Linked DNA regions of Bradyrhizobium diazoefficiens. The main gene of each other region encodes a partner of the protein of the gene in region 2 in a complex. Links are inferred from orthologs where the notes say so. Each region holds a gene or a part of one and is shown on either strand. Other genes may lie near its edges.

What was found.
Region 1: the proteins of ccmB (region 2) and ccmE are in contact, whole or in part, in a solved structure (PDB 8CE8), measured with the Escherichia coli proteins. The link is inferred for Bradyrhizobium diazoefficiens from one-to-one orthologs.

The regions. Positions count from the first base shown.
Region 1 is NZ_CP067100.1:5,389,949-5,405,594, forward strand. What follows is about bases 7,280-10,137. They hold ccmE (cytochrome c maturation protein CcmE), read right to left. Parts: upstream 9,035-10,137; coding sequence 8,525-9,034; downstream 7,280-8,524. Other genes in these bases: JJB99_RS25750 (heme lyase CcmF/NrfE family subunit), read right to left, coding at 7,280-8,528; ccmI (c-type cytochrome biogenesis protein CcmI), read right to left, coding at 9,072-10,137. In the rest of the region: JJB99_RS25725 (bifunctional [glutamine synthetase] adenylyltransferase/[glutamine synthetase]-adenylyl-L-tyrosine phosphorylase), read right to left, coding at 1-1,835; JJB99_RS25730 (sensor histidine kinase), read right to left, coding at 1,832-3,292; JJB99_RS25735 (response regulator transcription factor), read right to left, coding at 3,276-3,956; JJB99_RS25740 (Do family serine endopeptidase), read right to left, coding at 4,253-5,827; JJB99_RS25745 (cytochrome c-type biogenesis protein), read right to left, coding at 6,055-6,540; more of JJB99_RS25750, read right to left, coding at 6,546-7,279; more of ccmI, read right to left, coding at 10,138-10,202; JJB99_RS25765 (hypothetical protein), read right to left, coding at 10,333-10,602; JJB99_RS25770 (hypothetical protein), read right to left, coding at 10,703-12,103; JJB99_RS25775 (sensor histidine kinase), read right to left, coding at 12,264-13,640; JJB99_RS25780 (response regulator transcription factor), read right to left, coding at 13,735-14,409; JJB99_RS25785 (hypothetical protein), read right to left, coding at 14,651-14,806; JJB99_RS25790 (Ku protein), read left to right, coding at 15,044-15,646. UniProt on the Escherichia coli protein: Heme chaperone required for the biogenesis of c-type cytochromes. Transiently binds heme delivered by CcmC and transfers the heme to apo-cytochromes in a process facilitated by CcmF and CcmH.
Region 2 is NZ_CP067100.1:483,588-499,297, forward strand. Bases 8,254-11,175 are described here. They hold ccmB (heme exporter protein CcmB), read right to left. Parts: upstream 10,088-11,175; coding sequence 9,419-10,087; downstream 8,254-9,418. Other genes in these bases: JJB99_RS02340 (DsbE family thiol:disulfide interchange protein), read right to left, coding at 8,254-8,417; ccmD (heme exporter protein CcmD), read right to left, coding at 8,414-8,599; JJB99_RS02350 (heme ABC transporter permease), read right to left, coding at 8,596-9,327; ccmA (heme ABC exporter ATP-binding protein CcmA), read right to left, coding at 10,359-10,961. In the rest of the region: JJB99_RS02300 (SIMPL domain-containing protein), read right to left, coding at 1-561; JJB99_RS02305 (GyrI-like domain-containing protein), read right to left, coding at 567-1,340; dapF (diaminopimelate epimerase), read left to right, coding at 1,586-2,461; tRNA (N(6)-L-threonylcarbamoyladenosine(37)-C(2))-methylthiotransferase MtaB, read left to right, coding at 2,461-3,777; JJB99_RS02320 (DUF2336 domain-containing protein), read right to left, coding at 3,863-4,972; JJB99_RS02325 (RluA family pseudouridine synthase), read right to left, coding at 5,233-5,934; signal recognition particle-docking protein FtsY, read left to right, coding at 5,982-6,929; JJB99_RS02335 (septation protein A), read left to right, coding at 7,059-7,661; more of JJB99_RS02340, read right to left, coding at 7,821-8,253; aconitate hydratase AcnA, read left to right, coding at 11,202-13,922; JJB99_RS02370 (DUF1223 domain-containing protein), read left to right, coding at 14,142-14,918; JJB99_RS02375 (DUF2794 domain-containing protein), read left to right, coding at 15,507-15,710. UniProt on the Escherichia coli protein: Required for the export of heme to the periplasm for the biogenesis of c-type cytochromes.

The DNA.
Region 1 (15,646 bases), 4.9 Mb from region 2 along the record:
GGATCGATCAGTCCGTCCATGAGCTGCGGCTGCCGCGCCAGCATCTCGCCGAGCCGCGGCGCGGCGCCCAGCACCAGCGCCACCAGCGCGACCAGATCGCGGTTCTGCCCGAGCAGCGTGATCAGCCGCCCGCCGCGCTGGAGCGCCCCAAGGAAATGGTCGAACGCAACGACGGCGCGATCCGGCTCCTCGGCACGGGCGAGACCATCGATCAGGGCTGGCACGAAATCGAGGAAGGCGCCGCGCGTCTGGTCGTTCCGGAACACGCGATAGTCGCCGGTGATCCAATCGCGCACGGTCTGCGCGAGCGCGGCCGGCTTCTTGAAGCCGAGCGTGGTCAGATATTGCAGCAGGCGCGGATCGTTGGGGCCCGCGCTGTAGTCGAGCGCGGGCAGCTTGGCCGTGCCGGTCGGATCGTCGCCCTCGAACAATTTTTCATAATGACCTTGCACGATCTTGAGTTGGCGCAACAGATCTCGCGCGAAGGCCTCACGATCCGGATAGCCGAAGAACCAGGCGAAGCGCTCGACCGCGTCCTTGTCCTCGGGCAGCGTGTGGGTCTGCTCGTCGGCGATCATCTGAAGACGATGCTCGACGCGGCGCAGGAACTCGTAGGCGGCGGTGAGTTCGTCGCGCGCGGCGAAGGTGATCCAATTGCTGGAGGCGAGAATGTCGAGCGCGGCGAGCGTCGGCCGCACCCGCAATTCGGGATGGCGGCCGCCCGCGATCAGCTGCTGCGTCTGCGCGAAAAACTCGATCTCGCGGATGCCGCCGCGGCCGACCTTGACATTGTGCCCCTCGACCGCGATCTCGCTCTGGCCGCGATAGGTCTGCATCTGCCGCTTCATGTCGTGGACGTCGGCGAGCGCGGCAAAGTCGAGATGCTTGCGCCAGACGAACGGCGCGATTTCGGCCAGCAGCGCTTCGCCTGCTTTGGCATCGCCGGCACAGGCGCGCGCCTTGATCATTGCGGCGCGCTCCCAGGTGCGCCCTTCCCGCTCGTAGTAGTTCAGCGCGGCGTCGCGCGAGATCGCCACCTGCGTCGAGGACGGATCCGGACGCAGGCGCAGATCGACGCGGAACACATAGCCATCATAGGTGCGCTGTTGAAGGATGCGCGCCATGCCCTGCGTCACGCGGACGAAGAACGGCTGCGGCTCGATATCGGGCGCGAGCGTTGTGGCATCAGGGTCGAAGAACACGATGAGATCGATGTCGCTGGAATAGTTCAGCTCGCCCGCGCCCATCTTGCCCATCGCGAGCACGATCAGGCCGCAGCCTTCCTCGGGAGCCTCCGGATTGGGCGGCGAGAGCTTGCCACGTGCGGCTTCCTGCCGCAGCAGGTACTGGAGCGCCGCCTGCACCGAGGACACCGCAACATCGGTCAGCGCCGCCGTCACCCGCATCACCGGCCAGACCCCCCCGATGTCGCACAGCGCAGTCAGCAGCGCGGCCTCCGCCTTCATGCGGCGGAGCAGACGCATCACCTCGGCTTCGTCGCCCGCCGCGAGCACCGCGCCCCACGCCTCTGCGATCAGCGTGGGAAGATACGCGTCCGGATCGCACTCGAGCAGGCGGATCAGACGCGGCGCGTCAGTGCGCACCAGATCGAACAGATAGGGCGAGAATTCCGCGATGCCGGCCAGGATGTTCCGCGCGAAGGGATGGCTCAGCAAGCCCTCGATACGGGCCGATTGTGCCGGCTCAAGCTCGGCCAGCCAGCTCTCGATACGTCGTTCGTCAGTTGCGGAAGCGGCAATATGGGGAGCTTCCGCGAAGCGCGCGGCGAGACTCGCTCCATGCTTGTCCGCGTTTCCCGGCGCGGAGTGGTTCATGCCACCTTCTGTGGCACATCCTGCATTGGAGGAGCAACCCTGTCGCCTGCACCCGCGCGCGCCGGCAGCACCAGCGTGGCGATGAGGCCGGGCTGGGCATCGCCCAGCCGCAATTCGCCGCCATGAAGCGTCGCAACCGCGGCGGCGAGGCTGAGGCCGAGGCCGGACCCCGGCAGCGTGCGGCTGGCCTCGAGCCGCACGAATCGCTCGACGACGTGCTTGCGGTCGGCCTCGGGAATGCCGGGGCCGCGATCGATGACGCTGAGCAGCACTTGGTCGCCCTCTCGCTTCGCCTCGATCGTGATCTGCCGCGCGTCCATGCTGACCACGGTTCCGCCGGTCTGTGCGACCGGCTTGCCATATTTGATCGCATTCTCGACGAGGTTGGCGAGCGCCTGGCTGATCAGTTCGCGGTTGGCGTGAACGGGTGTGGGCTCGGCCCTGACCTTGAGCGTCATGCCGTCGTCCTCGGCGAGCGGCTCGTAGAGCTCGTGGATACCGCCCGCGACTTCGGCCGCGTCGAAATCATCCATGTTGCCGCGCGCCTGCCCGGACTCGGCGCGCGCGATCATCAGCAGCGCGTTGAAGGTGCGGATCAGGCCGTCGGATTCCTCGATGGTCCGTTCCAGCGCGGCGCGGTAGTCGGCCTCGCAGCCCGATCTCGCCAGCGCCTCCTCGGCGCGGTTGCGCATACGCGTCAGCGGCGTCTTGAGGTCGTGGGCGATGTTGTCGGAGACTTCTTTCAGCCCCGCCATCAGCGCTTCGATCCGCTCCAGCATGGCGTTGAGATTTTCGGCGAGGCGATCGAGCTCGTCGCCGCTGCGCCCGACGGGCAAGCGCCCGCTGAGATCGCCGGTCATGATGCGCTGGGCGGTGCCGGTCATGGCATCGATGCGGGTAAGCACACGGCGGGCGACGAAGACGCCGCCGCCGAGGCCGAGCACCACCACGATCAGGACCGACCATTGCGCCGCCTTGGCGACGATGCTGAACAGGCGCCGCCGCTCGGCGAGATCGCGGCCGATCAGCAGCCGGAAGCCGTTTTCGAGCTCGGTGACGCGCACCAGCGCGCGATGGTCGCGGTCGTCGGCATCCTCGATCCGCCGATAGGCCGTCTCCGACCAGCCGCGCGTCGCCATCACGCCGGGCGCGAGCGAGCCGACATTGCCGGCGATCGCCTGCCCGGTCGGTGTGGTCACGAGGTAGAGGTTGGCGCCCGGCCGCAGCGCGCGATACTCGATCGTGCGCACGAGGCCGAACATGCCGCGGCGGCCGTAGATCTCGTTGATCTCCGAGGTCTCGGAGTTCACCGTCTGCGTGATTTCCTCGGTGATCAGCCGCCGCGTGTTCCAGGCGAAATAGCCGAGCAGCGAGGCCGCGAACATCGCGAACAGCAGCAGATAGACCAGCGTCAGCCGGAACGCCGTGGTGCGGACGAGTTTACCGAATGCCGTCACGGATCATGTACCCGGCGCCGCGGATCGTGTGCAGCAGCGGCCGCTCGAAACCCTTGTCGATCTTGGAGCGCAGCCGCGAGATGTGCACGTCGATGACGTTGGTCTGCGGATCGAAATGGTAGTCCCAGACGTTTTCCAGCAGCATGGTGCGCGTGACGACTTGGCCGGCATGCTTCATGAGGTATTCGAGCAGGCGGAATTCACGCGGCTGCAGCGTCAGCTCGTCCTTGCCGCGGGCGACGCGATGGGAGAGCCGGTCGAGTTCGAGATCGCCGACGCGATAGATCGTGTCCTCGGCAGGTCCCCCGCGGCGGCGCGACAGCACCTCGACGCGGGCCAAGAGCTCGGCGAAGGAATAGGGTTTTGGCAGATAGTCGTCGCCGCCGGCGCGCAGGCCCTTGATGCGGTCATCGACCTGGCCGAGCGCGGAGAGAATCAGCACGGGCGTCGTGTTGTCCTTGTCGCGGAGCGCGCCGATCAGCGACAGGCCGTCGCGCTTGGGCAGCATGCGGTCGACCACCAGCACGTCATAGTCGCCGTTCTCGGCCATGGCGAGGCCTTCCTCGCCGTCGGCAGCGAGATCGGCGATGTGACCGACTTCGCGAAACGCCTTCACGAGGTAGTCGGCGGATTCGCGGTCGTCTTCAATGATGAGGAGGCGCATCGTGCGTTCGGCGGCGGTCAAGGGAGTCAACCTTCTATGAACATGGCGCGAGCGGCAATCGCATGCAAGCCAAGCGAAAGAGACTTGGTCGAGAACTTAAGTCGAGAACCTGGGTCGACAAAGGGCGGGCGGTGAAGCTGGGGGGACTTCACCGCCCTAGGCCTTCCGACGGAGGGGGGCGTAATTCCACCGGAAGGTAGACAGGGGAAGCAATCGTTGCGCTGCTCCCCCGAGGAGCGTCGGCGGCGGGGGCGACTGATGCCGGCGACACCCCTCATCTCACAGGCTCCTGGCCCTCAGCCTTTGGCGATGGGCACGGCTACGAAGCGCGACTGGCCGCCGCTCTTCACGCGCATCAGGACGCTGTTCTTGTTGTCGGTCCGCGCCGCATTGATGGCGTCGCGGACTTCGCCGGCGGTGGCCACGGTCTTGCCGCCGACCTCGAGGATCACGTCACCTTCCTTGAAGCCGCGTTCGGCCGCGGCGCTCTTCGGATCGACTTCGGTGACGACGACGCCTTCCTTGCCGGCGCCAGCCACGGAGTTGGCAGGGGCAACGGTCATGCCGAGCTTCGGCACGTCGGTGCCCTTGCTTGCACCCTTGCCGGTGTCATTGTCGGTGTCGGCCTTGGCCTCGACCGTGTTCGGGAGCTGGCCGAGGGTGAGGTTGATGACCTTGTCCTGGCCCTTGTGCAGCACGTTGAGCTTCACCGTCGCTCCGGGCGCCATGCCGCCAATGGTGCGGGCGAGCTCGCGGGCGTCCTTGACGGATTCGCCGTTGACTGCGGTGATGACGTCGCCGGATTCGATGCCGGCCTTGGCGGCCGGACCGTTCGCCTGGGGCTCCGCCACCAGCGCGCCTTCGGCCTTCTTCATGCCGAGGCTGTCGGCGATGTCGGATGTCACCGGCTGGATCTGCACGCCGATCCAGCCGCGGCTGACCGAGCCCTTGTCCTTGAGCTGGGCCACCACGCTCTTCACGGTGTTGGCCGGAATCGAGAACGCGATGCCGACGCTGCCGCCGGAGGGCGAATAGATCGCGGTGTTGACGCCCATCACCTCGCCTTCGGTGTTGAAAGCCGGACCGCCCGAATTGCCCTTGTTCACGGGCGCGTCGATCTGGATGAAATCGTCATAGGGACCGTTGCCGATGTCGCGGCCGCTGGCCGAGACGATGCCGGCGGTCACGGTGCCGCCGAGGCCGAAGGGATTGCCGACCGCCAGCACCCAGTCGCCGATCCGCGGCTTGCCGTCGGCAAGCTTGGCGAACGGGAAATTCGAGCTGCCCTCGACCTTGATCAAGGCAAGGTCGGTGCGCTGGTCGGTGCCGATCACCTTGGCGGTGTAGGTCTTGCCGTCGTCGGTGGTGACCTCGACCTTGTCGGCGCCGTCGACGACGTGGTTGTTGGTCACGGCATAGCCGTCGGCCGAGATGAAGAAGCCGGAGCCCTGGCCCTGCACGACGCGGCCACGGCCGCCCTTGAGGCCCGGGAAACCATCCGGACCACCGAAGCGGCGGAAGAAGCGCTCCATCGGCGAGCCCGGCTGGAACGGCGAGGAATCGTCGCCGTCATCGTTGCTTGCGGTCTTTTCCTTGATGTTGACCTTCACCGAGATCACCGACGGCTTCACGCGCTCGACGATGTCGGCAAAGCCGATCGGACGCTCGACTTTCTTGACTTCGTTGTTGACCTGCGCATGCGCCGGGCTGGAGAACAGGTCGGCCGGCGAGACCGACGGGCTGAAGCCGTAGACGGCGGCCCCGAGGCCGGCGACGACCGAGGCCATCAGCGCGATCTTGCGCGCGGAAAACACCGACCGGCGCGGCTGCCGGTTGGACGGAAGGTTCGAGAGGTCGATACGGTCGGTCATGCAGAGATCTCCAGGGCCTTGAAATCCATTTGGCGCCGAATGGCAGCGCCTTACGGTCCTGAAGATGGGGACTCCCGCCTTACCGCGCGCTGGCGGCGGGGTTAAACTTTTGTAATGAAGGGGCGGGCCGGATGCGGCGGTTTAACGCAGGCCGAAAGTCGTGGTCGGACAGGAACTTAATCGAGTTCCGGCAACCGGCGTCAAAGCGCGATCGTCGCCTCGCGAAGCTAGCGCGAGGGGGTGGTGTCGTCGGACATCAAGGCGGCAAGCCGCGCCTGTTCCTCGGGCGTGAGCGGCGGTGCCGGCGCATCTGCACCGCTTCGCGCGCGACGGCGGATTTGCAGCCACAGCGCGAGGCCGCCGCCGGTCAGCAGCAGAGGCGCGAGCAGCCAGAGCAGCATGGTCTGGCGCTCGAAGCGCGGCTTGAGCAGCACGAACTCGCCATAGCGCGCGACGAGAAAATCGAGCACCTGCGCATTGCTGTCGCCCGCAGCGATGCGTTCGCGGACCAGCAGCCGCAAATCGCGCGCCAGCGGCGCGTCGGAATCGTCGATCGACTGGTTCTGGCAGACCATGCAGCGCAGCTCGCGCGACAAGTCGCGCGCACGGGCCTCCTTCACCGGGTCCGACATGATCTCGTCGGGCTGCACGGCATGCGCCGCCGGCGAAGCCAACAGCATCAACGCGACGAACGCGGCCATCATCCGGCGCATCAAGATCACTCCGCCGGCTGGAGGCGCTGCTTGGCCCGCGCCGGCTTTGGCGCACCGACCCGCAGGCGGCGGTCGGACAGCGACAGCATGCCGCCGAACGCCATCAGCACCGGCCCCCACCAGATCAGGAGCACCAGCGGCTTGTGATAGATGCGGACGGCGATGGCACCTTCCGCGGTGGCATCGCCGAGCGAAACGTAGAGCTGACTTGCGCCGCGCGTCAGCAGCGCGGCCTCCGTGGTCGAAGAGCCACGCGTGGTAAAGCTGCGTTTCGACGGCGTCATGACGCTGATCATCCCGCCGTCGCGGCCGACGCTGAACTCGGCGATCATCTCGCGATAGTTCGGCCCCTGGCGCGAAAACAGGCCGTCAAGCTTGAGGTCGTAGCCGGCGACATGGGCGACGTCGTTCTGCTTCATCGTCGCGATGTATTCGCTGTTCCAGGTGGTCTCGCAGACGATTCCGATCAGGGCGATGCCGAGGCCGGCATGTGCGAATGCCGCCCCCCAGGCCGAGCGCGGCAGGCCGCGGGCCCGGTGCAAGGCCGTTGCGAACGGCAGCCGCACGAGGCCGGTGCGCTCGACAATGTCCGTGACGGCGCCGGCGATGACGAAGATGCCGAGTCCGATCGCGAGCGGCGCCAGCGTACTGCCCCCGCTCGCCCAGCCCCAGGCGACGGCGACGGCGACGAGGCCGGCGACGCCCGCGGCGAGCAGGCGCTGGGTGACACCGAGCAGATCGCCGCGCTTCCACGCCAGCATTGGGCCGAACGGGACTGCGAGCAGCAGCAACGTGAACAATGGCACGAACGTCAGATTGTAGAACGGCGCGCCGACCGACATCTTGAAATCGGCCAGCACTTCCATCGCCAGCGGATAGAGCGTGCCAAACAGCACGACCGCGCAGGCCACGGTCAGCAGCAGATTGTTCAGCACCAGCGCGCCCTCGCGCGAGATCGGCGCGAACAGGCCGCCCTGCTTCAACGAGGTGGCGCGGCCCGCGAACAGCGACAGGCTGCCGCCGATGAATAGGCAAAGGATCAGCAGGATGAACACGCCGCGGGTCGGATCGGTGGCGAAAGCGTGCACCGAGGTGATGACGCCCGAGCGCACCAGGAAGGTGCCGAGCAGCGACAGCGAGAAGGTCAGAATCGACAGCAGGATAGTCCAGACCTTCAGCGCGTTGCGCTTCTCCATCACCAGCGCCGAGTGCAGCAGCGCGGTGCCGGCGAGCCACGGCATCAGCGAGGCGTTCTCGACCGGATCCCAGAACCACCAGCCGCCCCAGCCGAGCTCGTAATAGGCCCAGTACGAGCCCATCGCGATGCCCAAGGTCAGGAAGATCCAGGCCGCCAGCGTCCAGGGCCGCACCCAGCGCGCCCAGGCCGCATCGATCCGCCCCTCGAGCAGCGCGGCGATCGCAAAGGAGAACGAGATCGAGAAGCCGACATAGCCGAGATAGAGCATCGGCGGATGCACCGCGAGGCCGATGTCCTGCAGCACCGGGTTGAGATCGCGTCCCTCGATCGGCGGGGTCGCGATGCGCAGGAACGGATTCGAGGTCATCAGGATGAAGAGATAGAACGCGCTGGCGATCCAGGCCTGCACGGCCAGCACATGCGCGCGCAGCGACAGCGGCAAATTGTTGCCGAACGCTGCGACCAGGCCGCCGAACAATGCCAGGATCGACACCCACAGCAGCATCGAGCCTTCATGGTTTCCCCACACGCCGGTGATCTTGTAGAGCAGCGGCTTCATCGAGTGGGAATTCTCGTAGACGTTGGCGACCGAGAAATCCGAGTTCACGTGCAACGTCACCAGCGCGATGAACGAGGCGGCCACGAACAGCAGCTGCGCCAGCGCCGTGGAGCGCGCCACGTTCATCAGCGCGGCATCGCGCAGGCGCGCGCCGATCAGCGGCACGATGGACTGGATCAGCGCGAGCCCAAGCGCCAGCACCAGCGCGTAATGTCCTGACTCCGCGATCACCGCACCGCTCCCTGCGGGTTGCCCTGCGCCGTCGTGGCCGCAGGCTTGCCGCCACCAGAGGCCTGCGGACCGTAATCGTCCTTCCAGTGGCCCTGCTTCTTCAGGGCATCGGCGACGTCCTTGGGCATGTAGGTCTCGTCGTGCTTGGCGAGCACGGTGTCGGCCTTGAACACGCCGCTGGCGTCGAGCGCGCCTTCGGCAACGACGCCCTGCCCTTCGCGGAACAGGTCGGGAAGGATGCCTTTATAGGCGACCGGAAGTTTTGCGTTGCCGTCGGCGACCTCGAAGGTCACCGCGAGATTGTCGCCGCGCTGGAGCGAGCCGGGCTGCACCAGGCCGCCGAGGCGAAACCGCTTGCCGGGCTGGACGTGCTTCTCGGCCACCATGGTCGGGGTCGAGAAGAACACGATGGAGTCGCGCAGTGCGTTGAGCACCAGCGCGGCCGCGAGCGCGAGCACGGCGAGCGAGCCGCCGATGATGGTCATGCGTCGCTGCTTGCGGGTCATGGCGTGTCCGTTCTCCGTCCGTCTCGTTCCACTCTCGTCATCCGTCGAGCCCGAGAGTCCTGAGGCCTTCGTTGAGCTGGCGCAGCCGCTCGCCGTCATTGGCGACCGCCTGGCGGGCGTCGGTCGACGCGCCCCTCGCCTTGTCGCGATCGCCCATGACGAGATAGGCGCGCACCAGGCGGAGCCACCCCTCGACGTCCTCGCCGTTCTGCTTGAGGCGCGTAGCGAGACGTTCGACCATGCCGCGGATCATCGCGTTGCGATCACCTTCGTTCATATCCCTGGACGCTGCGATCGTCTCATCCGGCAGCGCCGGCATCGTCGCGCCGCCGCCGCCGACCCGCGCCAGCGCGGATTGCACCAGAGGCCGCCACGGCGCATCCGCCGGCGCTTTCGCCAGCAGAGCGCGCCAGATATTGGCCGCGTCGTCCTTGCGGCCGTCCTGCTCGGCGGCAAGCCCGAGGAAATAATTCGCCTTGGGATCATCGGCGTTCAGCGCATGGGCGCGCTCGAACTCGCTCTTCGCCTCGGCGGTCACCACGCCGCTGGCGACGGCCGCGATCGCTTCACCGAGGTCCGACCGGCGCTCCGCACTCTCGCCACTATAAGTGATCGCGTTGCGATAGGCGCGCACGGCATCATCGAAGCGGCCGAGCCGCTCCAGCACCGGGGCGAGCACATTCCAGCCGCGGCCGTCGGTCGGATTCTTTTCCAGATGTTGCTCCACCTGCACGACCAGATTCTCGAGCGACTGCGCCATGCCGGAGCCTGCCCCGCGCTCCCGCTGTGCCAGCGGAAAGTCGCGCAACAGCGGCGAGCCAAGCGGCATGTAGATGCCGACCGCAACCAGCGGCAGCCCGACCAGCGCCAGCACGGCCGCCGCACGACGCCATTTCAGGCTCGATTTCGGCTCCAATGCCGGCTCGCTGGCAGCAGCGGTGAGGAGCCTGCGGCTGATCTCGACGCGCGCGGCTTCCGCTTCGGGCGCTACGATCAGCCCTGCGGCGAGATCACGCTCGATCTCGGTCAACTGGTCCTTGTAGACCGCGACCTCACTGCCCTGATTTTGGCTGTCCTGATCTTGCGCACGCGCGCCGCGGCCGAGCGGCCAGAGCACGGCGAAAATCGCCGCGACCGTCATCAGCGCGAACACGAACCACAACGTCATCTGGCAAGCTTCCGGAAGCGCGCGAGCCGCGCCCATAGCTGGCTTTACACCACGGCCGGACGATGCGGCAATTGACAATTGTCAATTCGGCGCGACCGCGCGCAGTCCGTAACGGTGGAAATCCAACGGCTTAGCCGATCTCGAAGTCCGCGCTCTGGGCGGCGTGCTCGCCATGCCCATTGAAGGCCTTCAGGAAGTATGTTCCGGGCTCGATGGCGTCGGGCAATCTGATGCGGAGCGCGCCGACGGGAACCGGAGATGCAACCTTGGTGACGGTCTCCGGCAATTGGCGACCGCTTGCCTTCTCGACCAGCACGATCTTCGCGCCGACCATCAGCCTTTGATATTTGGCAACTACGACGCGGTTCTCAATTTCGATGGAGCTGATAACGGGTTTCATGCGCCCACAGATGGAAATTTCAAAAACTTGCACGGTGACCGTAGGGCTCGTCACCGGTATCGTCAACTATAAATTGTACTTACGAAAATGTGCGCTTGGATCAGCTGGCGCGCGAGGATTTGCGCTCGCCCGTGAGCGCGTTTTCCGCGGCGCGGCTCATCAGCGAGGCGTAATCGTCGCCGAACAGCACCTGGCAGAAGCGGATCGCCGCCTGCACCTGCTGCTGCCGGTAGGTACGGACCTTGTGATCGGCGGCACGCAGCGACTGCACCAGCTGCTCGGTCGAGCGCTCGACATATTGCTGAAGGTCGGAATAGGTGCGCAGCGTCACCTCGTTGATCGCAAGCTCGCTGGCATAGTTGCGGCAGGTCGCGACGAAATCGATCAGCGCGACGGTCTCCTCGACCTCGGTGCTGTCGATCCGTGCCCCCGGCGGGATGTCCTTCTCGGGCCGCTGGCGCAGGATGCGGCGGACGCGGCCGGGAACGCTGTCGATCTCGGATTGCAGCGCATTGGAGATGTCGGCCCGGATCGAGGTCAGCTGCTTGCCCCAGGCGGAATCGTTGCGCAGGTCGAGCTCGGTGCGCAGACCGCGCACGCCGTCGTGCAGCGCCTTGAGGTTGTCGGCGACATTGTCGAAGTAGCCGCGCTTGATGTCCGTGCGCAGGATCGCGGCCACGCAGGACAGGTCGTGCAGGGCCATCGTGACCGCGACACCATAGGGCGTCGCCGCGACGCGGATCTCGTCGTCGGACGCGGCCATCTTGATGGCGAGGCGGATGATCTGCCAGGGCGCCGTCATCCGCTGCGCCACCATCGACAGCGCGAAGGGCAGCATCTGCGGTGTCTGGAGCACGGGAATGTTGAGCGCGGACGTCACCGAGGCGATCTGGGAATCGCCGAAGGCGCGCAGGAAACGCGGCAGCTTCTCGTTCAGCGTGGCGATGGCTTCCCGGACCTGGAGCACCGCGCCGACCGCATAAAGGTCCTCGATGACGTTGGGCGGGCCGACGCGGGCGAGCGCGCGCGACTTGTCGCCGCCGCCCGGCCCCGTCAGCTCGAAGATGGCATCGGCCGCCGCGGCCTGGAGCTTCTGCGCCAGCGCCTCGACCTGCCCTCCGGCGTCCGCCGGCATGCGCGCCAGCGCCGCCTCGAATTCGTTGACTTTGTCCGGCGCGCCGTCGCGGCCGAGCCATTGCCAGATCGGATGCAGCGAGGAGCGGCGGATCTGGCCGACCCGGATCGGGGCGCCCGCCTCGACCAGAAATGGCTCCAGCACCTGGAACAGCAGCCGCGACAGGTCGTCGGTGCGCGGCGGCGGAACTTCGTCGGCTTCGCTCTTGCGGACGATCTTGCGCAGCTGCTCGAGCACGAGGGTTGCCACCGCCGTGTCCTGGCCGCGCTCGAGGGCGCGCTCGAACTCCCGCATCAGCAGCGCCTGCGACTGCGGCGGGAGCTGCGCGAGATATTCCCTCAGCCGCTCGATCGATGTCTGGCTCATGCGCCCGGTAATGCACGGTAAAATGGCGGACATGGGATGCGTCCGAGCGCGATCATAGGAGGCTGCGCCTTAAGAAGCCGTTGAGGACGTTGGCTCGAATGCCCCCGCTTGCTTGCGGACCGGCCGCCACTGGACCAAAAAATCCCATGAGAACAATGGATTATATTCCGGGAAGCACCAGCTCGGCCCGCAGGCCACCGATCGGGGCCCCGCTCAGGGAGAGGCTGCCGCCATAGAGCGCGGCAAGGTCGGTCACGATCGACAGGCCGAGGCCCGAGCCGGGCTTGGACTCATCTAACCGCTGACCCCGCCGGGCGACCTGGGCGCGCTCGGCCTCCGAGAGGCCGCGGCCGTCGTCATCGACCAGGATCCGCAAGCGGGGGCCCGCGCCCGCCTGGTTCGGCGTCTCGACCAGAACTTCGATGAAGACCCGCGAGGCCGCCCATTTGCAGGCATTGTCGACGAGGTTGCCGACCATCTCCTCCAGATCCTGCCGCTCGCCGCGAAACTTCGCCGACGGGTCGGCCTTGGCCTCGACCATGATGCCCCGGTCGCGGTGGATCTTCTCCATGGTCCGCCGCAGCGCCTCGATGACGGGCGCAACCTCCGTCACGGTCGCAACGATCGAGACCCGCGCCGCAATGCGGGCGCGCTCCAGATGATGGGCGACCTGGTCGCGCATCACGTCGGCCTGCTCCCTCACCTTGGCCGCGAACGGATCGGCGGCGTGGCTGCCTGCCTCGTTGAGAATGACCGAGAGCGGCGTCTTGATCGCATGGGCGAGATTGCCGACATGGGTGCGCGCGCGCTCGACGATTTCGCGATTGGCTTCGATCAGCGCGTTGGTCTCGCGCGCCAGAGGGGCGATCTCGACCGGGAATTCGCCCTCGAGCCGCTCCGCCCGCCCGGAGCGGATGTCGGCGATCGATTCCGAGATACGCTTGAGCGGCGCAAGGCCGAAGCGGACCTGGAACACGGTGGTCAGCAGCAGCACGATGCCGAGCGCGGTGAAGGTGCCGCCGAGATAGTAGTCGAAGCTCCGCGTCTCGTCGAAAATCTCGGTGTCGTCGCCGGCGACGCTGACCAGGAATTTGCCGTCGGCGCCGAGATCGACCGGCCGCTCCACCATGCGCAAATTCTGCCCCTCGGGCCCGTCGACATAGGCGAGGCGAATGCCGGCGGCAGTGAGCTCGGCACCCTGCTCCTCCAGCTTCGGCAGCTTCTTGTCCCAGAGCGAGCGCGAGGAGCGCACCTCCGGCTTCTCGGTGTCGGTGCGCGTGATCTGCCAGTACCAGCCGGACAGCGGCAGCTCAAACAGCGGCTCGCCGAGCGACTGGAACTGGCGGTCCGGCGGCTCGTCGGGGGTTGCGACCTCGGCGATGAGGGTGCGCAGGTATAGATTGAGCCGGCGGTCGAAGGCACGCTCGGTGGCGTTTTTGTAGACCGACGACAGCACCACGCCGGTGATGGCCAGGATCACGACAAGCCACGCCGTTGCCGACAGGAACAGGCGGTTGGCAAGTGAGCTAGCGGGCATCGAGCCGATCCCGGGAGACGCAGGATGTCAGGTGGTCGGACGTCATAACCGGACCAAGGCCGCTGTTCGGCCTCCCGTCAAGCCTGAGAAGCCATCAAGCGCCCGGCGCGGGCGGCGGGGTCAGGAGATAGCCGAGGCCGCGGACGGTTTGGATGATGTCGACGTCGAGCTTCTTGCGGATACGGCCGACGAAGACCTCGATCGTGTTGGAGTCGCGGTCGAAATCCTGGTCGTAGAGATGCTCGACCAGCTCGGTGCGCGAGACCACGCGGCCGGAATGGTGCATCAAATAGGCCAGAAGCCGATATTCGTGCGAGGTCATCTTGATGGGATTGCCGGAGACGCTGACCCGCCCGGTGCGGGTGTCGAGCGTGACGGGGCCGCAAGACAGCTCGCTCTGGGCATGACCGGTGGAGCGGCGCAGCAGGGCGCGGATGCGCGCCAGCACCTCCTCCAGATGGAACGGCTTGGCGACATAGTCATCCGCGCCGGCATCGAAACCCTGCACCTTGTCGCTCCAGCGGTCGCGTGCGGTCAGGATGAGCACCGGCATGGTGCGGCCATTGCGGCGCCAGGCCTCCAGCACCGAGATGCCGTCCTTCTTCGGCAGGCCGATGTCGAGCACGACGGCATCGTAGGGCTCGTTGTCGCCGAGATAATGCCCCTCCTCACCGTCGAAGGCTCGGTCGACGACGTAGCCGGCGTCGGTCAGCGCCTTGGTGAGCTGGCGATTGAGATCGGGGTCGTCCTCGACAACGAGCAGGCGCACTCTTCTCTCCAGACATAGGCCGCATCAACTGCGCCAGAGATGAGCAATTCCGGCGTGAACTGAATATGAACGCGGGGAACTGCCTGCGTTACTTTTTAGTCATATATGACTTGGTCATAGACGCCGCCCATTGATGCGACTGCGCCCGCCGCGCCACCGGACCGGCCGGCGACATGGCGGGCGCAGTGTGGCGCTTTCCGCGGTGAGTCGAAAGGTGCGAGCCGTCTCCTCGATCGACCCGTCAGGTCCGGAAGAACACGAACCAGATGACGGCGAGGATCAGGATCGCAAGCCCGGTCGAGATGGCGAGCAGCGCCGCCACCGAAGGCCCCGGCTCGCCCTGGCGCGCCTCGGTCGGAGTTTCGACGATCCGGTTCTGCTCTCGCGTGGATGCCATGATGTCCTCAATCTCTGGATGTCGCCTCCGATGGGCGGCGACCATGTCGCGGCCCTGTATGCGGAGCCAACGCCCGATCCGAATTGATGTTCCGGATTTTCCCCTCGACCAACGCAGCAACCGCACAACTGGCGGCCGGTTAACGCAGTTGCAAGATTCCGAGTCGCGCCTTGCTATGATTCGGTGTTCCCCGATGGTATTCTCATAAGTCTGTCCCCGTTGCGTTTGGAGTAGCCCATGGCCCCCCGCGCCAATTGGAAGGGTTTTCTGCGTCTGTCGCTCGTGACCTGCCCGGTCGCGCTGTATCCGGCCACTTCGGATACGGAGAAGGTCTCGTTCAACCAGATCAATCGCAAGACCGGACATCGGATCAAGTACCTCAAGGTCGACGCCGAGACCGGTGACGAGGTGACCTCCGAGGACATCGTCAAGGGCTACAAGGTCGACACCGACACCTATGTCGAGGTCACCAAGGACGAGCTCGAGGAGATCGCGCTCGACTCCACCCACACGATCGAGATCGACGAGTTCGTGCCGAAGGCCGACATCGACAACCGCTATCTGATCCGCCCCTATTATCTCGTGCCGGACGGCAAGGTCGGGCATGACGCCTATGCGGTGATCCGCGAAACCATCCGCAGCATGGACAAGGTCGCGATCGGCCGCGTGGTGCTGACCAACCGCGAACACATCATCGCGCTGGAACCGCTCGAGAGCGGCCTGATGGGCACGCTGCTGCGCTACCCCTACGAGGTCCGCAGCGAGACCGAATATTTCGACGACATTCAGGATGTGAAGCTGACCAAGGACATGCTCGACCTTGCCAAGCATATTGTCGAG
Region 2 (15,710 bases):
TGCGCCCAGCGTCACGCCGGTGGCTTTAGCGTAGATTTCGGCCTTGCGGCGGGCATCGGCCACAGCCTGTTCGCGCGCATCGTCCAGCAGCTTTGAGGCCTGCGTCACCTCGAACGAGATATTGCCGATATCATTCGCGCCGGCGCTGACCAGCGTGTCGATGATGCCAGCCACTTTCGTGACGTCGCGAATTTTCACGGTGACGCGGTTACTCGCGCGGAAGCCGATGACCGGCGAGGCGCCGGTGGATTTGTTCTGGCCGTATTGCGGCTGCAGCGACAGCCGCGAGGTCTGGTAATCCTTTTCGGGGATGCCGGCGCCCTTCAGCGCCAGCAGCACCTTGCCCATGGCGGCGTTGTTGGCGTCGGAGGCTTCCTTCGCCGTCTTGGCGTCGGTGGCGACGCCGGCATCGATCTGCGCAAGATCCGGGGCCGCGGACACGGTGGCTTCGCCGCTCACCGTAATGGCGGATGGGAAATCGTCCGCGAGCGCGGGCGTTGCCAGCAGCGTGGCGGCGAAAGCGGCTACCAGGAAAGCAACAAGTACGGCGGGCTTCTTCATCGCTCTCACTTCAACGGTACGAACACGTTGATCACGAGCTTGTCCTCGGCCGTCTTGAGCGGATCGGTGAGGTACTCCTCGATGAAGGTGTCCTTGGCTTCCAGCTTCTTGTCGTCGAGGTGATTGGTGATCGCCTCATAGGTGTTGTCCATGTTGTCGTAGGAGCCGTGATGGACGAATTTCAGGGCCTTGCCCTCCGGCGACTTGCCGATGCTCATGTCCTTGGGCAGGTTCTTCGGGTCCTGCTCGACCGGGATCTCGGCGAGGAAGGTGAAGCCGGTGTCGTCAGTGGAGGTGTAGACGATCATCGAATTGCCGGCGTGCTGGATGCCTTGCTTGTCCAGGAGCGTGTTCAGCGCCTTGAAGGCATCGATCAGCGTGTCGAACGCCGAATCCCAATTGGCGGTGCCCTTGACCATCACGACCTTCTTGGCCTCGAGCGTGGTCTCCTGGCCGAACGGATCGGCGGTCTGCACCGGGGCGGGCGTGGCGGCGGCCGCCGGTGGCGGCGCCGTCGGGCTGGGTGAGGGGGAGGCGCTGGCCGCGGGCGAAGGTGTCGCCGCAGGGCTGGGCGAGGCGCTCGTCGCCGACGACGGGCTTGCCGCAGGCGCAGGCGAAGCGCTCGCGGCCGCAGCGGGCGCAGCCGATGGAGCCGGCGAGGGACTTGCTGATGCGGCCGGTGCCGGGCTCGGAGCCTGTGCCAGTGCGCCGGACAGCGCAAGCGACATGGCCGCTGCCGGGATCAGCGCAGCCAGAGCGAGACGACGAAACCTGATCATTCTATTCTCCCCAAGGCCCTGGTTCACCAACGCCTCAATTCATCAAGACCTTGTGCACCAAGGCCTAAATCCATCCTTGCACCCGCCCGCGCGTCCCGGTCCGCGCGAACCGCGCCGTTCTAACACGCGAGGGCCGAATTCGTCCCATGACAGATGCGTCATGGCCGTCCACCCAGACGGCCGCCAAATCACTGGCCAAGCCGGCAAGGATCGCCATATAAGGCAGGCGAAATTCGGGAATTTTCATGAGCGCGCTGGCCAACCACGCATTTGCCAAGATGAACGGCATCGGCAACGAGATCGTCGTTGTCGACATGCGCGATTCCGCCTCGCCTGTCACGCCGGACGACGCGCGCGCCGTGGCGTCGGCTCAGGGCGGCGTGCCCTACGACCAGCTCATGGTGCTGCAGAAGCCGCGGCTCGACGGCACCGAGGCCTTCGTCCGCATCTACAACAATGACGGCTCGGAGGCCGGCGCCTGCGGCAATGGCATGCGCTGCGTGGTGCGCCGCATCTTCGAGAAGACCGGTCAGACCGCGGCGACGTTCGAGACCGCGGCCGGCCTGCTCAACGCCTGGCAAGGCCCGGCGCCGGACCTGTACACGGTCGACATGGGCGCGCCAAAGTTCGGCTGGCAGGACATTCCGCTGGCGGAAGAGTTTCGCGACACCCGCTACATCGAATTGCAGATCGGACCGATCGACAATCCGATCCTGCATTCGCCGTCGGTGGTGAGCATGGGCAATCCGCACGCGATCTTCTGGGTCGACGACGTCGACGCCTACGATCTCGGCCGCTTCGGCCCGCTGCTCGAAAACCATCCGATCTTCCCCGAGCGCGCCAACATCACGCTGGCCCATATCGTCGATCGCGAGCACATCACGATCCGCACCTGGGAGCGTGGCGCCGGCCTCACCAAGGCCTGCGGCTCGGCGGCTTGCGCCAGCGCGGTCGCGGCTGCGCGCCTGAAGCGCGCCGGGCGCCATGTCGAGATCACGCTGCCCGGCGGCAAGCTCGGCATCGAATGGCGCGAGCGCGACGACCATGTGCTGATGACCGGCACCGCGACCTTCGAATATGAAGGCAATTTCGATCCGGCGCTGTTCGCGCCGGTCGGCTGATGGCTGTCGACGTCGTCACCTTCGGCTGCCGCCTCAATGCCTTCGAGGCGGAGGTGATCCGCCGCGAAGCCGAGGGCGCAGGCCTGTCCGACACCATCGTCATCAACAGCTGTGCCGTCACCAACGAGGCGGTGGCGCAGGCGCGGCAATCGATCCGCAAGCTGAAGCGCGAACGGCCCGGTGCGCGCATCGTCGTCACCGGCTGCGCCGCGCAGACACAAAGTGCGATGTTCGCCGGCATGGCCGAGGTCGATCGCGTCGTCGGCAATGACGACAAGCTGCGCGGCGAAGTGTGGCGCAAGGCGCGCGAAGCGTTCGATCTCGGCGCCGGCGAAAAAATCGCCGTCAGCGACATCATGGCCGTCAAGGAGATGGCGCCGCATCTGATCGACGGCTTTGCCAGCGGTCTGCCGCGCGTCTTCGTGCAGGTGCAGAACGGCTGCGATCATCGCTGCACCTTCTGCATCATTCCGTTCGGCCGCGGCAATTCGCGTTCGGTGCCGATGGGCGCCGTGGTCGAGCAGGTGCGGGCGCTGGCCGCGCGCGGCCATGCCGAGATCGTGCTGACCGGCGTCGATCTCACCAGCTACGGCGCCCATCTGCCGGGCACGCCGAAACTTGGCATGCTGACCAAGCAGATTTTGCGGCACGTGCCCGAGCTGAAGCGCCTGCGCATCTCCTCAATCGATTCGATCGAGGCGGACAGCGATCTGCTCGACGCCATCGCCGATGATGCGCGCCTGATGCCGCATCTGCATCTGTCGCTGCAATCCGGCGATGATATGATCCTGAAGCGGATGAAGCGACGGCATTCACGCCGGGATGCGATCGCGTTCTGCGATCAGGTCCGCCGCCTGCGCCCGGACATCGCGCTGGGTGCTGACATCATCGCGGGCTTTCCGACCGAGACCGAGGAGATGTTCTCGCGCTCGCTCGATCTGATTGAACAATGCGGCCTGACCTTCTTGCACGTCTTCCCCTATTCACCACGCCCCGGCACGCCCGCCGCGCGGATGCCGCAGGTGGCGGGACCCGCGATCAAGGAACGCGCGAAGCGGCTGCGGGCTGCGGGCGAACTGGCGCTGCGTCAGCGGCTGCAAGCCGAGATCGGCGCGACGCGCGATGTGCTGATCGAGAGCGAAGGGCAGGGCCGGACGGAGCATTACCTGCCGGTGGCGATCACGGGCGCGGAGGTGGGCAGTGTCGTGCGGCTGAATATTTGCGGCAGTGATGGCGAGCGGCTTACCACATCATCAGTGTCGTCGCCCAGCTTGACCGGGCGACCTAGTACGCCGCGGCTTCTCCGCATCCCATAACCGTTTCTGGAATACTAGATCACCCGCTTTCGCGGGTGATGACAGCGGAGTGTGTGGCCCATAGGGCGCGAAAAACACGCGTGCCCTACGATGCCCGCACCTGCCAGAACCGCAGCGTCCGCCGGGCGTTCTCCGGGGTTATCCTTGCAAAATGCCCCTGCGCCTTGGCAAGATCCGCCGGCTTCATCGCACCGGTGGCAAACCGGCTTTCGAGCACGGCGGCGGTGGTTTCCCAGCTGAGCTGCGCCGCCTTGCACGGCACCAGCAGGCCGTCCTCGCGCAGGCTCTGCATCAGCGGGCGAATCACCTCGACGGTCGATCCCGATAGCGCGGCCAACGCCGCCACGGTCTCCTCATAACGCCGCTGCGTGGCGAAGCCGAGCAGCGTCGCCTCGTTGAGCTGGCCGCTCGCCTTGAGATTTGCGATCGCGCGCTTGGCGCCCTCGAAATCGCGGACGCCGGACATCTCGCGCTCGACGCCGACGGTGACCGCAGCGATCGCGCTCTGGATTTCCTCGAACAGATGCGGTGGGGCGCGCGACAACAGGCGGGTGCGCACCGCATCGGTCGCCGAGCGCAGCAGCTGCCGGCGCAGATTCGAGGGCAGATCGACGCGGACGCCGACGCTGACGGCGAGCTCGGGATCGCTTTCGGCCTGTCCGACAATGATGGCAAATCCCTTGCCGGAGACGCGCGCGCCCGGGTTGGCGGCGAGGCGCCGGCTGACGCTGGGATAACGCCGCGCCAGCAGCGCATCGGTGACGATCTCCTTCAGCCACCAGCGGCCGGCGACCGCGAGCAGATGCGGCTCGCCCTTGCTGGAGGCGATCTTCACCAGCTCGCCATCGTCGAGCCGCGCGGATTCCTGCAGCACCGGACCGGCGATGCGGATCTCGTCATTGTTGGCCAGGCGGCGGATCACCGAGGGCGGCGCCTGCGCGATCGGCGCGAGCTGCGCGCTGATCTCGGCCAAGGCAATTCGCGCGCCCATATCAGCTATGGCGCGCAGCTCTATGGTGCCGATCAGGCGGTCGAGCACCTCGTCGAACAGCGCGATCTGCTCGTCATCGAAGCTTCCGGCAGAGGACAGGAACAGGTCGGTGACGCGCCGGGCGGTTTCCAGGCCCTTTTCCGCCGAGCCCATCCGAATCGCGGATTCGACCTCGTCGATGATCGATAGCTCGGCCTTGGACATGTCGCGCAGCTCGTCCTGAGCGGATTGACGGAAGCTTGTTCTAAGCAACCGCTATCATTAGCGATGAGCGCTGAACGTTTCGTAAACCATGGAGCGATGAGGACGAGGTGATGCGGCGGCGGAGCTGTGCTCCCTCCCCCGCTTGCGGGGGAGGGTTGGGGAGAGGGTGTCTCCGCGACGGGACAATCTCCCATAGAACCCTCGCCCCGCGCTTCGCGCCGACCTCTCCGGCACGCGGGAAAGGTGAACGCCAGCGGCACCTATTCCCCGTTCCACCCGCACGCCCTGAGCTTCTCATGCATATGCGGCGGCGCCGGCGCCACGACGCGGACCGGCTCCTTGTTCCGGGAGATCGGCACCACGATCTCGCGGGAATGCAGGTGCAGCTTCGGCTCGCCGAAACGCGGACCGTTGCCGTAAATGTTATCGCCAAAGATTGGCCAGCCGCTCTCGGCCGAATGCACGCGCAATTGATGGGTCCGCCCGGTCACCGGTTCCATGGCGAGCCAGGTGAAACCGTCGCCACGTCCCATCACCTTCCAGTTGGTAATCGCCTTCTGGCCCTCTGGGTCGGGTTTCTGCCACCAGCCGCGCTCGGCATTGAGCCGGCCGAGCGGCATGTCGATGACGCCTTCATCCGCAATGGGGCCGCCTTCAACCACGGTCCAGTAAGTCTTGCCGATCTTGCCGTGCTTGAACAGCAGGCCGAGCGAGGCAGTCGCCTTGCGGTGGCGGCCGAGCACGAGGCAACCGGAAGTGTCCTTGTCGAGCCGATGGGCCAGCACCGGCGGTCGCGGCAGACCGAACCGGAGCGCGTCGAAAGAGTCTTCCAGATTGGCGCCGCCTTTGGGGCCGCGATGCACGGGAAGGCCGGCCGGCTTGTCGATGACCAGCATCAATCCGTCGCGATGGAGCACGCGCGCGAGGATCTCGTCGGCAGTCAATTGGGGAACATCGAGCAATTGCAAGACTTTCGTTTAGAGGCCGGAACGGCTAACACACCCCCGCCATGAACGATACCACGTCAGATCCCCCCAAGCTGAGCTGGTGGCGCCGCCTGTCCAACGGGCTGAAGCGCACCTCGTCCTCGCTCGGGACCGCGGTCGCCGATCTCGTCACCAAGCGCAAGCTCGACCGCGCCATGCTCGACGACATCGAGGACGTGCTGCTGCGCGCCGATCTCGGCACTGAGGTCGCGGTGCGGATTGCGGACGCCGTCGGCACCGGACGCTACGACAAGGCGATCTCGGCGGACGAGGTCAAGGACGTCGTCGCAACCGAGGTCGAGAAGGTGCTGGCACCGGTGGCCAAGCCCCTCGAGATCGATGCGGCGAAGAAGCCGTTCGTGATCCTCGTGGTCGGCGTCAACGGCTCCGGCAAGACCACGACGATCGGAAAACTCTCGCAGAAATTCGCCTCCGAGGGCCGCAAGGTGATGCTGGCCGCCGGCGACACGTTTCGTGCCGCCGCGATTGAACAGCTCAAGGTCTGGGGGGAGCGGACCAAGACCCCGGTCATCGCGGGCGCGCAAGGATCGGATTCGGCGAGCCTTGCCTTCAACGCGCTGACGGCGGCGAAGGAGCAGGGCGTCGACGTGCTGCTGATCGACACCGCCGGCCGTCTCCAGAACAAGGCCGAGCTGATGAACGAGCTCGAAAAGGTCGTGCGCGTGATCCGCAAGGTGGATGCGACTGCACCGCATGCCGTGCTGCTGGTGCTGGACGCGACCGTGGGCCAGAACGCGCTGTCGCAGGTCGAGGCCTTCCATCGCACCGCCGGCGTCACCGGCCTCGTGATGACCAAGCTCGACGGCACCGCGCGCGGCGGCATTCTGGTGGCGCTCGCGGAGAAATTCAAACTGCCGGTGCATTTCATCGGCGTCGGTGAAGGCGTCGACGATCTCGCCCCCTTCACCGCGCGCGATTTCGCCCGCGCGATTGCCGGAATCGAATCGTAGGTTTCTTTCGTCATGCCCCGCGGAGGCGGGGCATCCAGTACGCCGCAGTTTCTCGGTTCAAGCCGAGCTGCCTCTGGAATACTGGATCCCTCGCCTTCGCGGGGGGATGACAGCAACAAAGGTCAGGTAATGGACAAGACCCAGCCGCATCCGCTGTTCAAGCTGGCGACCGAGCTCGGTCCGCTGCTCGTGTTCTTCTTCGTCAATGCGAAGTTCAACCTGTTCGCCGCCACCGGCGCCTTCATGATCGCGATCGTCGCGGCGATGATCGCCTCCTATGTGGTGACGCGTCACATCCCGATCATGGCGATCGTCACAGGCGTGATCGTGCTGGTGTTCGGCACGCTGACCCTGGTCTTGCACGACGAGACCTTCATCAAGGTCAAGCCGACCATCATCTACGGCCTGTTCGCCGCGATCCTCGGCGGCGGCCTGCTGTTCGGCCGCTCCTTCATCGCCGTGATGTTCGACCAGATGTTCAACCTGACGCCGCAGGGCTGGCGCATCCTGACGCTGCGCTGGGCGCTGTTCTTCGCCGGCATGGCGGTGCTGAACGAGGTCGTCTGGCGCACCCAGAGCACGGACTTCTGGGTGAACTTCAAGGTGTTCGGCGTCACCCCGCTGACCATGGTCTTCGCCATCGCCCAGATGCCGCTGACCAAGCGCTACGGGATCGAGCCGGCCTCGCTGGAAGCGAGCGAGGCAGAGGCGGGGGATGTGCGGAAGGGGTGATGACCGTCTCGTGTCCCGGATGCGCTGCAGCGCTCTTGCGCTGCTGCGCAGAGCCGGGACCCAGAACCATCCAGGAGCGCCGTCGTGGTGATATGGGCCCCGGCTTTGCAGCGCACCGCTGAAGAAGCGCTGCGCAGCGTCCGGGGCACGAGAGCGGTGTTAGGAGCCGGTCGCCTTCAGCGCCTTCTCAAGCTGCGGCAGCAACACCGTCCGATAGTTTTCCGGCGTGATCGGCCCGACCAGCTTGTAGACGATGGTGCCCTCGCGGCCGACGACAAAGGTCTCCGGCACGCCATAGACGCCCCATTCGATCGAGGCGCGGCCGTTGGCGTCGACGCCGACGCGGCCGAATGGGTTGCCGTAGCGTCCCAGGAAGCGCCGCGCGTTGTCGGGCGCATCCTTGTAGTTGATGCCGACGAGCGCGAAGCGCTTGTCTTTGGCGAGCTCCGTCAGCAGCGTCGCCTCGTCGTGGCACGGCACGCACCAGGATGCCCAGACATTGACGAGGCTGACCTTGCCTTTGAACGCGGCCGGGTCGAGGCCAGGGACCTGCGCGTTATCAGTCTGCAACCCCTCGAGCGGCGGCAGCGTGGTCTGCGGCGCCGGACGACCGATCAGTGCGGAGGGAATTCGCGAGGGATCGCCGCTGCCGAGCCGGAACCAGAACAGCAGCGCGAGCGCAATGAAGGCGATCAGCGGCAGCACCATCAGGAAGGTGCGACGCTGCGGCGGGGCGGAGGTCGATTGATTGCTCATCGCAGCTTCGTCCCGCTGCGGCCGGAGCGGCGGCTAATGCCGGTGCGTTCGAGCTCGCGCAAACGCTCCGTCTGGTTGCGATAATCGATGATGACCCAGCCGATCAGGATCACCACGACGACCGCCGCAGCCGCGTAGGACGTCACGATGAAGGATGCGTATGGACCAAGCGATATCATCACGCAGCCTTCTGGCTCGCCTGCATCATCTGCAGCGAGCGGACGCGCCGGCGCAAAATCTCATTGCGCATCGCGGCCAGATGCAGCGTGACGAACAGCAGCGTGAACGCGACCGCCATCACCAGCAGCGGGATCAAAAACGATTTGTCGAGCGTCGAGCCGCCCATGCGCATCACCGAGGCCGGCTGGTGCAGCGTGTTCCACCAGTCGACCGAGAACTTGATGATGGGAAGATTGATCGCACCGACCAGCGTCAGCACGGCGGCGGCGCGCGCCGCGCGCGAGGGATCGTCGACCGCGCGCCACAGCGCCATCAGGCCGAGATACATCAGGAACAGGATCAGCACCGAGGTCAGCCGCGCGTCCCATTCCCAATAGGTGCCCCACATCGGACGTCCCCACAGCGAACCGGTGAGCAGTGCAAGGAAGGTGAAGCTGGCGCCGATCGGAGCCGCCGCTTTCGCGGCAACGTCGGCGAGCGGATGCCGCCACACCAGCGTGCCGAGCGAGGCGATGCTCATCACGCCCCAGACGAACATCGACAGCCAGGCATTGGGCACGTGGATGAACATGATCTTCACGGTCGCGCCCTGCTGGTAGTCGTCGGGCGCAAGCGCGGACTGGTAGAGGCCGATCGTGAGCACGATGATTGTCGCAGCCGCAAGCCAGGGCAGCACCCGCGCCGTCAGCGCGAGGAACCGTGTGGGATTGGCGAGGTCGATCAGCGACATGGTCTTCTGATAATCACAGGTAGGCGCTCACGCAATCAGCATGAAAGCGGGCGGCGAAAGTTGATCGGGGGCAAGATCAGTCGAGCCCATCTCAGTCTAGCCCATGCCGCAGGCTTGCCGCCGCCGCGAACGGGCCGATCACGAGGCTGACCAGCGACAGCGCGCACAGGATCGAGAACGGCGCACCGAAGGTCATGGGGCCGACGATCGCGGCCTGCGAGGCCGCGACGCCGAAGATCAGCACGGGAATCGACAGCGGCAGCACCAGCACGGCCATCAGCAGCCCGCCGCGATGCAGGGTTACGGCGAGTGCAGCGCCGATCATGCCGGTGAAGGTCAGCGCCGGAGTGCCGGCCAAAAGCGTCAGCGCCACCGCGCCGGTCGCGACCATGTCGAGGTTGAGCAGCAGGCCCAGCACGGGGGTTGCGACAATCAGCGGCAGGCCCGCCGCCAGCCAATGCGCCAGCGCCTTGGCCGCACAGGCGAGTTCCAGCGGCGTCCGGCTCATCGCGATCAAATCGAGCGAGCCGTCCTCATGGTCGGCCATGAACAGCCGGTCCAGCGTCAAAAGGCTCGCCAGCAGCGCGCCGAGCCACAGGATCGCCGGCCCGAGTCGTGACAACAGCGCTAGATCCGGCCCAACGGCGAAGGGCATCAGCACGACGACGGTCAGGAAGAACAACACGCCAATCAGCGCCCCGCCCCCGACGCGCAGCGCGATCCGGACGTCCCGACGGATCAGGGCGGCAAGGGCGGTCATGGGGTGCTCCCAATGATCGCCGAAGCGTCCGCTGCCAGCCGAGCACATGATGCGCTCCCTCCCCCCTTGTGGGGGAGGGCGGGGGAGGGGGGTAGCCCCGGGCGAGGTGCCTTTGAGGGGCGGACGGTCCGCAGCGGAGCGCCTGCTTCCCAAACGCTAGAACCAAGAGAGCATGCCGTGTGGCACCCCCCTCCCTGCCCCTCCCCCACAAGGGGGGAGGGAACGGAGAGGTCGCCATCATGCCGCTCGGAAAGCTGAGGGTCGGCCCACCTCACGCCACACCCCCGATCCGCAGCTCCCGCGATTCGATCCCGAGCGGGGCGTGGGTCGCGGCGATAATCAGGCCGCCGCGCGCCAGATGCTCCCGCATCAGGCCGCTGAACATATCCTGGCCGGCGGCATCCAGCGCATTGGTCGGCTCGTCCAGCAGCCAGACCGGCCGGCGGACGGTCAGCAGGCGGGCGAGCGAGAGCCGGCGGCGCTGACCCGCGGACAGGAAGGCGGCGGGCAAATCGGCCGCATGGTCGAGTCCCACGGTGGCGAGGCTTTCACCCGCATCACTGCGCTCGCCGCCGAGAAAATCAGCCCAGAACGATAGATTTTCAGCCACGCTCAGCGCCGGCTTGAGGGCGTCGCGATGGCCGAGATAGTGACACTGCTCGGGCAGCGTCATGTCGGCGTCGCCCCCGTCCAGTACGATCGTGCCGCCGGCCGGAACGAGCAGCCCCGCGATCAGCCGCAGCAGCGAGGTCTTGCCCGCGCCGTTGCGGCCGATCACCGCGACGGCTTCGCCCGAGACGGCCTCGAAATCGAGCCCGGCAAACACCTCCCGGCCGCCCCGCACGCAGGCGACCCCGCGTCCGGACAGCTGCATCTGGCCTGGTCCCAACCCGCTCACAGCCAGGCCTCAGGAAAACTTGCGGTAGCGCATCAGAATTTTTGGCTCGCGGATTGCTGGGTATGTTTGTGGCTGTGGCGGTGCGGTTAGAAAGCTTCTATAAGCCCGGAACTACTTGATGCAGCAACTCAACCTGCCCCTGCAAGCGACCCAGCCTGCTATGCTGACGGTGTTAAAATACCCGGCCGGGTATAACTAACGATTGGGATTTCGTACATGACCTCGCTCGACAGCTTCAAATGCAAAAAGACCCTCAAGGTCGGCGCCAAGACCTACGTCTATTACAGCCTGCCCACGGCCGAGAAGAATGGTCTGAAGGGAATTTCGAAGCTCCCCTATTCGATGAAGGTCCTGCTCGAGAACCTCCTGCGCAACGAGGACGGCCGCTCGGTCAAGAAGGACGACATCGTCGCGGTGTCGAAGTGGCTGCGCAAGAAGTCGCTGGAGCATGAAATCGCATTCCGTCCCGCCCGCGTGCTGATGCAGGACTTCACCGGCGTGCCCGCGGTGGTCGATCTTGCCGCAATGCGCAACGCGATGCAGAAACTCGGCGGCGAGCCTGAGAAGATCAACCCGCTGGTGCCGGTCGACCTCGTCATCGACCACTCGGTGATCGTGAACTTCTTCGGCGACAACAAGGCTTTCGCCAAGAACGTCACCGAAGAGTACAAGCAGAACCAGGAGCGCTACGAGTTCCTGAAGTGGGGCCAGAAGGCGTTCTCCAACTTCTCCGTCGTGCCGCCCGGCACCGGCATCTGCCATCAGGTCAATCTCGAATATCTCTCCCAGACGGTCTGGACCAAGAAGGAGAAGATGACGGTCGGCAAGAAGACCGGCACCTTCGAGGTCGCCTATCCCGACTCGCTGGTCGGCACCGATTCCCACACCACCATGGTCAACGGCCTCGCCGTGCTCGGCTGGGGTGTCGGCGGCATCGAGGCGGAAGCCTGTATGCTCGGCCAGCCGCTATCGATGCTGCTGCCCAACGTCGTCGGCTTCAAGCTGAAGGGCCAGCTCAAGGAAGGCGTCACCGCCACCGATCTCGTGCTGACGGTGACGCAGATGCTGCGCAAGCTCGGCGTCGTCGGCAAATTCGTCGAGTTCTTCGGCCCCGGCCTCGACAATCTCTCGGTCGCCGACAAGGCGACGATCGGCAACATGGCGCCCGAATACGGCGCGACTTGCGGCTTCTTCCCCGTCGATGCCGCCGCGATCGATTACCTCAAGACCTCCGGCCGTGCGCCCGCGCGCGTCGCGCTGGTGCAAGCCTATGCCAAGGCGCAAGGGCTGTTCCGCACCGCCAAGTCGCCGGATCCGGTGTTCACGGAGACGCTGACGCTCGACCTCGCCGACGTCGTGCCGTCGATGGCCGGTCCGAAGCGTCCCGAAGGCCGCATCGCGCTGCCCTCGGTCGCCGAAGGCTTTTCGCTCGCGCTCGCCAGCGAGTACAAGAAGGCCGAGGAGCCGGCGAAGCGCTTCCCCGTCGAAGGCAAGAACTTCGACCTCGGCCACGGCGACGTCGTGATCGCCGCCATCACCTCCTGCACCAATACGTCGAACCCGAGCGTCCTGATCGGCGCCGGCCTGCTCGCACGCAATGCCGCTGCCAAGGGCCTGAAGGCCAAGCCGTGGGTGAAGACCTCGCTCGCGCCGGGCAGCCAGGTGGTCGCGGGCTATCTCGCCGATTCCGGTCTGCAGGCCGATCTCGACAAGGTCGGCTTCAACCTGGTCGGCTTCGGCTGCACCACCTGCATCGGCAATTCCGGCCCGCTGCCGGAGGAGATCTCGAAGTCGATCAACGACAACGGCATCGTCGCGGCCGCCGTGCTGTCAGGTAACCGCAACTTCGAAGGCCGCGTCTCGCCGGACGTGCAGGCGAACTATCTGGCCTCGCCGCCGCTGGTCGTCGCCCACGCGCTCGCCGGCAGCGTCACCAAGAACCTCGCTGTCGAGCCGCTCGGTGAAGGCAAGGACGGCAAGCCGGTGTACCTCAAGGACATCTGGCCGACGACCAAGGAGATCAACGCCTTCATGAAGAAGTTCGTGACCGCGTCGATCTTCAAGAAGAAGTATGCCGACGTGTTCAAGGGCGACACCAACTGGCGCAAGATCAAGACGGTCGAGAGCGAGACCTATCGCTGGAACATGTCTTCGACCTATGTGCAGAACCCGCCCTATTTCGACGGCATGAAGAAGGAGCCGGAGCCGGTCACCGACATCGTCGAGGCGCGCATCCTCGCCATGTTCGGCGACAAGATCACCACCGACCACATCTCGCCGGCCGGTTCGATCAAGCTCACCTCGCCCGCCGGCAAATATCTCAGCGAGCACCAGGTGCGCCCCGCCGACTTCAACCAGTACGGCACGCGTCGCGGCAACCACGAAGTGATGATGCGCGGCACCTTCGCCAACATCCGCATCAAGAACTTCATGCTGAAAGGCGCCGACGGCAACATCCCTGAGGGCGGCCTGACCAAGCACTGGCCCGACGGCGAGCAGATGTCGATCTACGACGCCGCGATGAAGTACCAGCAGGAGCAGGTGCCGCTCGTCGTGTTCGCCGGCGCCGAATACGGCAACGGCTCCTCGCGCGACTGGGCCGCGAAGGGCACGCGTCTGCTCGGCGTGCGCGCCGTGATCTGCCAGAGCTTCGAGCGCATCCATCGCTCCAACCTGGTCGGCATGGGCGTGCTGCCGCTGACCTTCGAGGAGGGCACCTCGTGGTCGTCGCTGGGCCTGAAGGGCGACGAGAAGGTCACGCTGCGCGGCCTCGTCGGCGACCTCAAGCCGCGCCAGAAGCTGACCGCGGAGATCGTCTCCGGCGACGGTTCATTGCAGCGCGTTTCGCTGCTTTGCCGCATCGATACGCTGGACGAGCTCGACTATTACCGGAACGGCGGCATCCTGCACTACGTGCTGCGCAAGCTCGCGGCTTAAAGCGCGGATTTGTGAACGGTGGCTCACTGCGAAGTGAGTAGAAGGTTGAACGAAGGCGGCCTATCACAAGGCCGCCTTCGCACGTTGCGGCATACTTCAGATGGGCCCGCCCGGCGCAAATCCCGCCCCGGACGGTCGAATATGCCGCGCCCCGTAAGACTACGGTGACCATCAGGCGCTAAGCTTCCCCCCAACGAGTGGCGATGTGTGACGTTCGACATGACGACAATGACGGCTTCTAATCTGGTTTCGCGCTGGTCCGGTGCACTCTGGTCGGGAGCGCTTGGCATCTGCGCCATCGTCGCCATCATCCGTCCCGCCCACGCCGATCCCCGCGCCGTTGTCGAATTGTTTACCTCGCAGGGCTGCTCGTCCTGCCCGCCCGCCGACAAGATCATCGGCGATCTCTCCAGCGACCCCTCGATCATCGCGCTGAGCATGCCGATCGACTATTGGGATTATCTCGGCTGGAAGGACACGCTGGCGGATTCGCGTTTCTCGGCGCGGCAGCGCGCCTATTCGCGCATGCGCGGCGACCGCGAAGTCTACACGCCGCAGGTCGTGGTCAATGGCTCGACCCACGTCATCGGCAGCGATCGTGCCGGCATCGAGAATGCGATCGGCAAGACCGACAAGGGCAATGGCGTGATGAGCGTGCCGGTGACGATGTCGCTCTCGGGCAAGCAGATCAACGTCTCGGTGGCCGCGAGCAAGGAGCCTGCTGTATCGCACGGCGAGGTCTGGATCTGCTCGGTCGCCAAGTCGGTGCCGATCTCGATCAGCCGCGGCGAAAATCGCGGACAGCAGATCACGTATCACAACGTCGTGCGCAACTTGCTCAAGGTCGGCGACTGGAACGGCCGTCCGGAAAGCTGGACCGTGCCGATCGAGAACCTCACGCGCGACGGCGTCGACGGCGCGGTGGTCTATGTCCAGGACGGCAGCCGCGACAGGCCCGGCCCGATGCTGGGCGCGGCGTACACGTCGCTGCACTGAAGCGAATTTCTCTCTAAGCGTCACACTCACTCTCAACCCTCATGGTGAGGAGCGCGCTCTTGCGCGCGTCTCGAACCATGCAAGGCCCGCCGACGCATCCCGGCCTCGATCCTTCGAGACGCCGCTTCGCGGCTCCTCCGGATGAGGGGAAAGAGTGCTCGCGTTGGATGTTGGATGGAAATTCGGCGCGTCAGAAACATCCCGACACAAACAAAAAAGGACCAACTTGCGTTGGCCCTCCTTGTCGCGCGTACAGACCCGATCCTGTTCGACCCCGGGGGGCTGGGGGCTGAGGAATCCGGAACCGAAAGGACCGGGCCAACGCACATAGGTCTTTTCGCAGTGCAGGGCGGCGGGCGCTGGGCGGAAAAGCGGCGACAGTATGATTCCTGCTAACGATCCCGTGACGGTTTGCCGCGACAGAGTTCCACCATTGCGTGTGGGCTGATTTGCGCCCGATCAGGCGACGAGTTCCCGCAAGGCCCTTGCGGCCAGGACCGGTTGGCGCAATCATGCGATTGTCATGATCCGCGGTCCGGGGACGGTTTCGCGGGCGAGGTCATGCTGCGCGATGAGGAGCCGCTTCCCATGAGTCTGATGTCGGAGGATGCCGATCCGAGCGAGCAGCGCGCGGCGCCCCGCCCCGCCGCGGCGAATGCGCAACCGAACCGGGTGACGTTCAACCGGCTCGAGCTGCACCGTATCCTCAATCTCTATGGCCGCATGGTCGCCGACGGCGAGTGGCGCGACTATGCCATCGACTTCCTGAAGGACCGCGCGGTGTTCTCGGTC